2 regions of the Agrobacterium sp. LEGMi-208b genome follow, and region 2 is predicted to be linked to the other one. Evidence: riboswitches for the same ligand, from Rfam matches in the RefSeq annotation. Region 2 holds a riboswitch; the other holds the start of a gene.
The links. A riboswitch is a leader RNA that binds a small molecule or an ion and turns the genes downstream of it on or off. The one in region 2 is predicted to bind cobalamin.

Region 1 (5,781 bases), on a different replicon from region 2:
CACGATCATCACCATTCCCATGTCGTAATGCGGGGTGCACATGATCCCGTAGAAGCCTTCCTCTGTGAAGTTGACCTCGATTTCCTGATTTATTCTCCCTTTGAACGGTGTCACGCCTGCAGGAAGAAAATCCTTGATCGTAGCAGCGTTATGTCCACGCTGTGTGGCCAGGAACTTCACCTTGTCGCCCGGCTTCAGGGAAAGGAAGTCCGGCTCAAAGGCCATACCACCGGTCGCGTTGCCGTTCAGCATTTTAACTTCGAACGTTTCCGCCCGAGCGGCAAACGGCATCAGGCTAACGAGAGTGGCGAGAATGATTGATCGCATGGAATACCTCATTACGTGGATTGAAACCGGATAAGTCTCGTGCCGTCCATATCTGCGATGAAGCTCGCGGTGACGCCGAAGACGCAGCGGATCAGCTCGGGGGTCAGGATGAGTGCGGGCGCGCCGAGGGCAATCAGTTTTCCTTTGAACATCACGCCGACGCGGTCGCAGTTCATGGCCTGGTTGAGATCGTGAAGCGCGATCACTGATGTAATTGGCAAGGCCTTGACCAATCCGAGGATCGACAATTGATGCTGGATATCAAGGTGATTGGTCGGCTCGTCCAAAAGTAGAATTCCGGGCTGTTGCGCCAGGGCGCGCGCGATGTGGACACGCTGCTTTTCACCACCCGACAAAGTGTGCCAGAGGCGCTTTTCCATTCCGGCCATGTCCACCTGCTGAAGAGCACCGGCAACGATTTGATCGTCCTTTGCCGACCACGGCTGCAGCGCAGAAAGCCAGGCCGTCCGGCCAAGTTCGACAGCGTCGCGGACAGTGAGCCTTTCAAAGGTGTCGCTTTGCTGTTCGACAAAGGCCATTGTCTGACCGATCTGCCGCCTGCTCATCGTCGTCATGGGCGTGCCTTTTATACGCACGTCCCCCGATGATGGCGCAAGGATTCCCGCCAGAAGTTTCAGCAGCGTCGATTTGCCTGAGCCATTCGGGCCGACAAGCCCGAGTGTCTCCTCCTGACGAATGTCGAGCGACACCGTCTGCACAATAGGGGTAGCCCCTACTTTCCAGCCGAGACTGGTCGCGGTCATGTTCATCGGACCCGCCTCCCCCGAATGAGTATCAGCGCGAAACCCGGCGCTCCGACGAGTGCGGTAATGACGCCGATCGGCAGAACCTGATTGGGCACCAGAACCCGCGAACCGATATCGGCAAGCACGAGAAAAACAGCGCCCATCAGGGCAGAAACGGGTAGGAGACGGGCATGCCGCGGGCCAACCAGAAATCGTGCCGCATGCGGAATAACGATCCCGACGAATCCGATTGAGCCAACAATACTGACCATAACGGCCGTCATCATCGCGGCTGTGCCGATGACGATCGCCTGGACTTTGCGGACGGGAATACCGAGCGATGAAGCCGAATCCGCTCCGAAGGTGAAGGCGTCCAGTGCGCGCCTGTGCCAGATGCAGATACAGACACCGAGGATGGCGATCGGCACAGCGAGGAGAACATCATTCCAGCGCACACCGCTGAGATTACCCATGAGCCAGAACATGACGCCCCGAACCTGCTCGGCATTTGCCGAGCGTGTAATGATAAAAGAAGTCAGTGCATTAAAGAGCTGAGATCCCGCGATCCCGGCGAGAATGATCAAGCCTGTCGCCTGGATACCCACGCCGCCGCCCGCCGCCCTTGCCAGCGTGACGACAATGATGAAAGCGATCAAAGAGCCTACAAAAGCGCCCAGTGACAGGGAGAGAACCCCTCCCCCGATGCCAAGGATCAGTACGGTCACAGCACCAGTCGACGCGCCTGCCGAGATGCCGAGAATGTATGGATCCGCCAACGCGTTACGAAGCATGGCTTGCAGTACGACACCGGATACACCGAGTGACGCACCACAGCATGCGGCAACGATTGCGCGGGTCAGGCGATAGTTCCAGATGATGCCCGCGTCGATCGGATCGATCGTGTAGGTCGACCCCAGCATTTTGTTGGCCAGCGTCTGCGCCACAAGATGGATTGGCATGGACGTCTCCCCAACGGAGACGCCCAGCGCAATTGCGAGGACGAGCAGGGCGATGGAGCCCGCCACGTAGCCCATCCGCCGATAGGCCACCCCAACGCCCTGCCCGATTTCCGTATCTATCACTGCTTTGCCTTATAATCTTCAAGGGCAGCAGCGACCGCTTCGATACCATCCGGAATGCGGATACCTGCATGTACGGCGTGCGCATCGACAATGACGATGCGGCCTTCCTTGACCGCCTTCATCTCACGGGTGACCGGATCACTCTTCAGGTAGTCGAGTTTCACTTGATAATCGTCGGCCGGGTACCGGCGGCGATCCATGCGTGCAAGGATGATAATGTCCGGATTTGCCTTGGCTATGGTTTCCCATCCAACCGACGGGTACTCCTCATCGCTCTCGACCACGTTCTTCACACCGAGCGTATTCAGGATGAAGCCCGGAATACCCTTCTGGCCGGCAACAAAAGGATCGAGATCGATATCGGCGCTGGAGAACCAGAAGACGGCCGAGACATTCTTGTTACCGAGGGATTTCGCCTTGTCGGCCGCAGCCGACACGCGGGAGCGAAGTTGCTCTTCGAGCTTGTCACCCTGCTCCTGCACGTCGAAGATCGTCGAAAGCTCATCGACGGCACGATAGACCGTGTCGATGGAGAACGGCACCTTACGCGAACCGTCACCTCCCGCGAGATTGTCCTTGCCGACGCAATCCGCTGGCATCGCATAGACATTGATGCCGAGCTCGTTGAACTGCTGACGCGTGCCGACAACTCCCTGTGGACCGACATGCACCTCGAATTGCGTGGTCACGAGTTCCGGCTTCTTTGCGGCCAAAGCCTCGAATCCCGGATGATTGTCTGCCAGACGTGGGATCTTGGCGTTGATATCCTTGAATTCCGGAAGCACTTCATTGAACCAGACGGACGTGCCAACGACCTTGTCGCCGAGGCCGAGAGCATAAAGCATTTCCGTGGTTGACTGGCCGACTGCAGCAACGCTCTTCGGCGCGGCCTTGAATGTCAGTTCCTGACCGCAATTGCTGATCTGAAGCGGATAGCTGGTCGAAGCAGCGAATGCACCCGAACTAGCAAGCAGGATCGTCGAGAAGGCAAAGGCTGCCTTGAGTTTCGTCATGATCAATCTCCTATGTAGAAATGAATACGGTCGGGATCATCAAGACGGCACGGAAATCCACATGACGGCTTTCACCATCATTCGGAACAGCATGCAAATACGCAGCAAACATCCGCTTCCCCTCCGGACACCCCGCCGGCGATAAGTTAATCGATGTCGGCAGGTCTCCTGACTGACGGGTCGTCGCCTCCTTTCGCCTTCCCGAGCGTAGTGCTCAGTGGCCGATGAAAGGATGCTCGCCGTCTACAGTTGCGGGGGCAGTTTCGTTTGGCGGATCACTCCACCTCGAATTCCCTGTTCGTCCCTTTCGGGAACCGACGGTTGAAAGCTATACAGGCTTGATAACGCGAAGCAAGCTTTCGATCAGTGTCAGAACGGCTTTGTCGCAGTCATGACGAAAAAGTCGATCTCGCGACTGCTATCGCTCGCCGTGAGGCCGTTGTAGAAAGGCAGATGGGCACCGAATGTTTCCGCGCTGTTGTTTGCCCTATGAACGAACCACAGACCATCCGAGAGCAGCAACCGTCCACCAGGTCGCAGGACGCGTTCGGCCAGCGCCAGGGCGTCCGCCGGATTCTCCAGTGTCCAGAGAACGTTTCGCAGGGTCACAATATCCGCGCTGTCGTCGGGAAGCTCCGCGTCATCCATCGAGGAATGAATGAAGCTGACATTCAGCCCGCGATTGGCTGCATCCGTGAGAGCATATGAGAGCATGCCTTCGGACCCGTCCACGCCGGTCACCTGATGTCCACACTCGGCAAGAAGCAGAGTGCATGCGCCCGTACCGCAACCAAGGTCGATGGCCTCTCTGGCTTCACTACCGAGCGCCGTCGAGAAAACACGCTTCCATCCCTCGTGGAGCCGTACATGGGAGGCGGCATCATTAAAGCGATGAGCGCGACCGTTCCAATGTTCGGAGATGGCCTGTGCAGTGTTGGGCGCTGCCTTCATATTTCACCTGACTGATTTGGCATTAAATCGACGACCTGTTGGTCGCGTAGCGCCCGGCCCTTGGGCCGGACGCATTTGCAAGCGTGCCTTAGTGGGCCTTCATCTCACTGACGATCTGCTTCGCCGACAGCGACGCAGGGTAGTAGGTCGGCCAATTGGTCACTTCTTCAAGAAGCGCTGCACGGTCGTTGCCCCAGAAGATGTGGAAGTGGTCGGTCTTCTCCGGAGCGATCTTGTGGTCGCTGAACTGAATGAAATCAGGTGCAGACTTGTCACCATCGGTCTTCTTGAAGATGAAGCGGACGCCGCGGTTACCCTTCTTGTATGTCAAGGTTTCCTTGCCATCATAGGCATAGCTGGCCTTGGTCGGCTTGCCGTCCTTGTAGAAGGACACAACGTCGCCCTCGATCGCGATGCGATCTACGTCGGTCTTGTATCCGGCTTCGTATTCGGCGCGGATATGTTCGACGCTTGCAGTGCCATTCTCGGCCTTATGCTTCCATACGGGTTCAAGCGAACCGTCCTTCAGAAGCGGGAAGACCGACTGCCAGTCGCCAGCGTAATCGGAAAGCGGACGATCCTTGATCTGGCTGTCTTCGAAATAGCCCTTGTAGATCTGCGGGTCGCCATGGCTGTGTGCATGCGCATGATCGTGACCCTCGTGGTCGTGGCCTTCGCCATGCTCATGAACCTTGCCGCTGCCGCCTGCGACAGCGATGTTGTAAGGCTTGCCTTCAACCTTGATCGTCCCGACTTCCTTCAGTTCGGTCTTGGAAATGCGGCGAACCAGTCCTGCATTGGGATCCGTGATGACGACCTCGTCGCCAGCCATTGCAATGCGCGGACGCGGATCGTTCCAGTGACCGTCCATGGAATAGGGGTCGGTGACCTTGGCGCTCTTGGCAAGTTCGCCCTTGAGAACGTCGATCTGGTTGAGCGAACCGTCTTCGGTCAGAACATATCCGAAGCGGGCATTGGCCGGATCAAGTGCGAAGTCGATGCGGCGGAACGGCAACTCGATGTAACGGAAGTTCGGAGCATCGACCGGATCGACGACGACGAGGCCCTTGGCGCCATAATTGCCCATGAAGACCTGCATGCTTTTTGCGCCGAGCAGTGTGCCGGTGGCCTGGCCGCTCGGGAGGTCTGCCGGATACGGCAGCAGCTTGATGACAAGGCCGTCCTTGCCGGGCGTTACGGTGAGGATGCCTTCCTTGCAACCTGCGGCGAGATATACGCCAGAGAAGGCCTCGCCATGAATGCCGGTGCACGTTGCAACGTCACCAACCGGCGTGCCATCGGCCTTGACTTCACGCAGACCGACGCGTGTCGGAGCGGCGTCGCCCTCGACCGGCGCATCCGAAGCGACCGTCGTGACCCAGCTGTGACCGACAGGTGCCGCGAAACCGTGGTGTGCGTGGGCCTGCTTCATCCGCGTGGATTCGATCTCGCCATTCGACAGCTCATGCGCCTCGACGATGTCGTTGTATCCACCCTTGTCGAAGTTGATGACGATCTTGCCGTCATGATCGATGACGTGGAACGGGCGCGGGCCGGTCAGCGTCTTGTCCACAGCCTTCGGATCGGCGATCTCGATGTCGGAATGATCACCGTGGGCATGCAGGGAGATGCCGCTATTGATGAAGTTTACGACGTCATCGT
Region 2 (5,781 bases):
GATGCCATGACCTCCTGCTTCAAAGCCCTCCAGTCCTCCTGTGTCGGAATGGCAATGCCGGCCTTTTCGAACAGCTCACGAACCTTTTCCGTCGCAGGCAACCATTCCCGGTCGGTATATTTGTCGAAATAGTCGCCCGAGGCGTATTTGGAGTTCTCAAAGCCCTTGAAGCTCTGGCCCCTTTCCACCGCCAGCCGGTTGCTGGCGCGGATGGCGTGATAGGTCACCGTGTAGAAATAGATATTGGTGAAGTCGATACCTTCTTCGGATCCATAAAAGATGCGCTCGCGTGCCAGATAACCGTGCAGGTTCATCTGGCCAAGCCCGATGGCGTGACTGGCATCATTGCCCTTTTCCACCGAGGGAACGGAGGATATATGGCTCATGTCCGACACCGCGGTCAGCGCCCGGATGGAGGTCTCGATGGTCTTGCCGAAATCGGCCGAATCCATCGCCGAGGCGATGTTGAGCGAACCGAGATTGCACGAAATATCCTTGCCCATGTGGCTGTAGGAGAGATCGGTATTGAACTCGCTCGCCTCGCTGACCTGCAGGATTTCCGAGCAGAGATTACTCATGCTGATACGGCCGGCGACCGGATTGGCGCGGTTCACCGTATCTTCGAACATGATGTAGGGATAACCGCTCTCGAACTGGATTTCGGCGATCACCTGGAAGAATTCGCGCGCCTTGATCTTCTTCTTGCGGATGCGGCTGTCGGCGACCATCTCGTGATATTTTTCGGTAACCGAAATCTCCGTCAATGGCACGCCATAGACCCGCTCCACATCATAGGGCGAAAACAGGTACATATCCTCATTGTTGCGGGCGAGTTCGAAGGTGATGTCAGGGATCACCACGCCGAGCGACAGGGTCTTGATACGGATCTTTTCGTCGGCATTTTCACGCTTGGTATCGAGAAAGCGCATGATGTCAGGGTGGTGGGCGTGCAGATAGACCGCGCCGGCGCCCTGGCGTGCACCCAGCTGGTTGGCGTAGGAAAACGAATCTTCCAGCAACTTCATGACAGGAATGACGCCGGAAGACTGGTTTTCGATCTGCTTGATCGGCGCTCCGAATTCGCGAATATTGGTGAGCGACAGCGCCACGCCGCCGCCGCGCTTGGAAAGCTGCAGCGCCGAATTGATGGAGCGGCCGATGCTTTCCATATTGTCTTCCACGCGCAGCAGAAAACATGAGACCAGCTCACCGCGGCTCTTCTTGCCAGCGTTCAGGAACGTCGGGGTCGCCGGCTGGAAGCGGCCGGAAATGATCTCGTCCATCAGGTCGCGGGCAAGCTGTTCGTCACCGCGCGCGAGAGCCAGCGCCACCATGCAGACGCGATCCTCATAACGCTCGAGATAACGTTTTCCGTCGAAGGTCTTCAGCGTGTAGGAGGTGTAATATTTGAAGGCGCCGAGAAAGGTCGGGAAGCGGAATTTCCGGGCATAAGCCTCGTCATAGAGGTCGCGGACGAAATTGAAGGAGTACTGATCCAGCACCTCCTGCTCATAATATCCCTCCGTCACCAGATAATCGAGTTTTTCCCTGAGGTTATGGAAAAACACCGTATTCTGGTTGACGTGCTGGAGGAAATATTGCCGGGCGGCGAGGCGATCCTTGTCGAGCTGGATCTTTCCGTTCTCGTCATAAAGGTTCAGCATCGCGTTCAGTGCGTGGTAGTCCAGGGCCGCATCGAGCGGTTTCTGGCTTGCGGCTACCGGCTGTTTGGCGTCCTTGCGCAGCGCGCTCGAGGTCAGCGTGTCCAAAATCGTTCCAATCCATGTTTGACGTTGGCGACATCTTCCTCCGTGCCGAGAAGCTCGAAGCGATAGAGAAACGGCACTGCGCATTTGCGCGAGACGATATCTCCGGCGGATGCGAAAGCTGCGCCAAAATTCGTGTTGCCCGCCGCGATGACGCCGCGAATGAGATTTCTGTTGGAGGGATCGTTCAAGAACCGGATCACCGGTTTCGGCACGGCCCCTTTTGTGCCGCCGCCGCCATAGGTGGGGGTAACGAGCACATAGGGCTCCGATACCTGAGGCACGTCATCCTCCGCGCCGAGCGGCAGGCGAAACAATCGCCGTCCCAGTTTCAGAAGGAAACGATGGGTGTTTTCAGAGCGGCTGGAATAATAGACGATCAGGCCCATCGCCCCACCGCCTCAGCTGATCGAGCCGATCATGTCAGGCCGGAAACCCGCCCAATGGCGTTCGCCGGCGACGACCACGGGAACCTGCATATAACCAAGGCCACGGACGTGATCGAGCGCGTCAGCATCCTCGGAAATATCGACAATCTCATAGGGAACGCCGATGCGGTCGAGGGCGCGGTACGTGGCGGTGCATTGGACGCAGGCGGGTTTGCTGTAAACGGTGACGGTCATAATTTCCCTTTCGAAGCCGATTTAGGACACGGCTCAACATTGCCGATTGCACTCGCAATCGGGTGGCGATGGATCTGTCATTCAGGCGAAACGTGCAGCTTGGAGAGTTCGTCGCATTCTAGGCGGAAACCGGGTTCCCTTTTCCTGGCGATCTTCAAGCCGCAGAAAATCACTCTCTACGCCGACGAGCGTAGCAACTCAAAAAAATGCACTGGCATGACTTCACCCCGAAGCTTGTTCTGGAGGGGGCAGAAAAGGGCGAACGCAAATCATTTGCGTCATACACCTTCCTCCGGACACCCCGCCCGTGGACGTTTGCGCTCAAGGCAGGTCTCCTGACTTGCAGGTCACAACATCTATTCCGGCCTTCCCGGAGCTTTCAGCCCCAGTGGCCCAAATCGGAACGATGCTCACCGCTTACAGTTGCGGGGGCAGTTTCGGCCTTGCTCCGCCTGGATGGCGTTACGCACCGAATTCCCGTCTTAGCTCCCAATCCTTGCGAATCGGAAGAACCTCGAACACCACATATAGTATATGAGGAAATTTTCGCGTCAATGAATAGACACACAAAAGCCCCACCCTGTGGATCAAAAAGATTCAACACATGGTCAACAAAGGCTTAACGGCAAATGCGCGTTACGGCTGAAGAACGGAAAAGCGTTAATCTATTCCCATATATCGATGCGAATATCGGCGGGACGGGCGTTTTCGATCACCCTTTTTCCATTGGGAAGATCGTTCTCGAATAGTTTGGCGTGGATTTGAGCGGCATCGAGACCATAGCCCAACCATCTGTTGCGCAACCTCTCTTCCAGCACCGCGACAGAGGGACCCACAAGGATGGTGAGGTCGAAGCTCCCGGAAAGCGTCGTCCACGGCGCTTCGTTCAGCAGCAGGTAGTTGCCTTCGGCAAGGACGAAACGTGTTTCCGGTACGATAGCGCGGGCGGACGCAATGGCGATTTCGCGGGAACGGTCGAAAATCGGGACGAGGACTTCCTGCCCGCCTTTACGAACAGCCGAAACTATATCGAGGAAACCGCGCACATCGAAAGTTTCGGGCGCCCCCTTTCGCGACAGCAGCCCCCGCTCCTCAAGAATACCGTTATCCATATGGAAGCCGTCCATCGGCAGAACGGCGGCCGTCTCGCCGCGCGTGAGCAAAGCATCACAAAGGGCGTCCGCGAGCGTGGATTTGCCGGCCCCAGGGGGACCGGCAATGGCAACGATAAAACGGGACTTACCTTCTGCCCGCCGAAGAACATCCTCGGCGATAGTTTCAAGCTTCAGCGTCATGCGGCAAGCGTTTCCTTCGGCGCTTCCTTGGCACCGGTCATGAAGGCGACGGCATCCGACATCGAATAGTCCTTCGGATTGATGACGCACAGGCGCTTGCCCAGCCGGTGAATATGGATGCGATCCGCAACCTCGAAGACATGCGGCATGTTATGCGAGATCAGGACGATCGGCAGGCCACGGGACCGTACATCGAGAATAAGCTCGAGAACACGCCGGCTTTCCTTGACGCCGAGTGCTGCCGTCGGCTCGTCGAGGATGACGACCTTGGAACCGAAGGCCGCCGCACGCGCCACGGCCACACCCTGACGCTGGCCGCCGGAGAGGGTTTCCACCGCCTGATTGATGTTCTGGATCGTCATCAGGCCGAGCTCGGACAGTTTCTCGCGAGCGAATTTTTCCATGGCCGGGCGGTCCAGCGCCCGGAACAGGCTGCCCTGAATGCCGGGTTTGCGGATTTCACGGCCGAGGAACATATTGTCGGCTATGGAAAGCGCCGGCGAGAGGGCGAGGTTCTGGTAGACGGTTTCAATACCCGCCTTGCGCGCCTCGATCGGCGAGCGGAACTGCACGGGCTGGCCTTCCAGCCTGATCTCCCCTTCATCGGGTGTTACAGCACCGGAAATCGCCTTGATGAGCGAAGATTTTCCGGCGCCGTTATCACCTATGACGGCCAGGATTTCGCCCGGATAGAGATCAAAATCGGCGTGGTCGAGGGCGGTCACGCGACCGTAGCGCTTGACGAGATTGCGTGCTGTGAGAATGGGTTCTTTTGCCATCAGCCTGCTACCTTTCTGATCCACTGGTCGATTGCGACAGCCATGATGATGAGGACGCCGATCAACAGATAGGTCCATTGCGGGTCTGTTCCGATGAGCCTGAGGCCGAGCGAAAAGACACCGACGATCAGGGCACCGAAGATCATGCCCATGATGGAGCCGCGCCCGCCGAACAGCGACAGGCCGCCGATAACCACCGCAGTGATGGATTCGATATTGGCAAATTGACCGGCGGTCGGCGAAACCGAGCCGATGCGGCCGATGAGGGCCCAGCCGGCAAAGGCGCAGATGAGACCGGACAGCGTGTAGACGGTCGTCAGCATGCGCTTGACGTTGACGCCAGCAAGTTCGGCGGCATCCGGATCGTCACCGACAGCATAAAGATGGCGGCCCCAGGCTGTGCGGTTCAGCACATACCAGAGCAGAGCGACGAGCAGAACCATGGCGATGACGCCATAGGTAAAGACCGCGTTGCCGAAACGGATATTGGCGCCGAAGAACTGTAGGATCGGCGCCTGCTGGGCGATATCCTGGGCGCGGATCGTCTCGTTCGCGGAATAGAGGAAGTTGGTCGCCAGCACGATCTGCCACATGCCGAGGGTGACGATGAATGGCGGCAGACGCATGCGCGAGACCAGGACGCCATTGATGAAGCCGCAGAATGCGCCGACGGCGAGGCCACAGAGAATGGAAAGCTCCGCCGGCAAACCGTAGCGGAAGGTGAACTGCCCCATGATGACGGAAGAGAGAACCATGATCGCGCCGACCGAGAGATCGATGCCCGCCGTCAGGATGACCAGCGACTGCGCCGCGCCGACGATACCGACGATTGCGACCTGCTGCAGGATGAGGGTCAGCGAGAAGGCCGAGAAGAATTTGCCGCCGAGGAGCAGGCCGAAAACAATCAGCGACAGCACCAGAACGATAAGCGGCACGGCCGCCGGGCTGGAATGGAGAAAGTGCTGGAATTTTTCCAGCGCGCTCTTGTCATGCGTATCGAAAGCGGCGACCTGTGTCGAACTTCCCGAAAGCACCTTTTCAAATTCATTATGCGGCTGAGCCCGCACCGGCTGATCGCTCATGGATTTTCCTCCCGATCGCTCCATCGCATCAGCCCTGATACCGGGCCTATCTCCAAGGAGAATGATGCGTAGATTTCAAAGTGTTGTGAAGCCGCCCATGCCATCCCCGCAGGACGCGTGACGCGCTCGTTTGTTCCTTTGTCCGATCCCCCGGATCGTGCCTGAAATCATTCTGGTCCAAGGGCGGGGGCACGAATGCCCCCGCGGGCTTCAACGGTTAGGCATCAGCCCCAGCA

Region 1: linked by a shared signal. The riboswitch ahead of AC5YUO_RS26675 (ABC transporter substrate-binding protein) and the one ahead of nrdH (glutaredoxin-like protein NrdH) in region 2 are both predicted to bind cobalamin.

The regions. Positions count from the first base shown of each region.
Region 1 is NZ_JCALIC010000003.1:254,933-260,713, reverse strand. Features, by position in the region: gene AC5YUO_RS26690 (pseudoazurin) at 1-327, opposite strand, end outside; gene AC5YUO_RS26685 (ABC transporter ATP-binding protein) at 339-1,097, opposite strand; gene AC5YUO_RS26680 (FecCD family ABC transporter permease) at 1,094-2,107, opposite strand; gene AC5YUO_RS26675 (ABC transporter substrate-binding protein) at 2,152-3,168, opposite strand; cobalamin riboswitch at 3,310-3,499, opposite strand; gene AC5YUO_RS26670 (class I SAM-dependent methyltransferase) at 3,538-4,119, opposite strand; gene AC5YUO_RS26665 (ZinT/AdcA family metal-binding protein) at 4,208-5,781, opposite strand, start outside.
Region 2 is NZ_CM183445.1:1,526,981-1,532,761, forward strand. Features, by position in the region: gene nrdE (class 1b ribonucleoside-diphosphate reductase subunit alpha) at 1-1,769, opposite strand, end outside; gene nrdI (class Ib ribonucleoside-diphosphate reductase assembly flavoprotein NrdI) at 1,757-2,155, opposite strand; gene nrdH (glutaredoxin-like protein NrdH) at 2,168-2,389, opposite strand; cobalamin riboswitch at 2,698-2,921, opposite strand; gene AC5YUO_RS07605 (nucleoside triphosphate hydrolase) at 3,055-3,684, opposite strand; gene AC5YUO_RS07610 (ATP-binding cassette domain-containing protein) at 3,681-4,463, opposite strand; gene AC5YUO_RS07615 (ABC transporter permease) at 4,463-5,545, opposite strand; gene AC5YUO_RS07620 (sugar ABC transporter substrate-binding protein) at 5,770-5,781, opposite strand, start outside.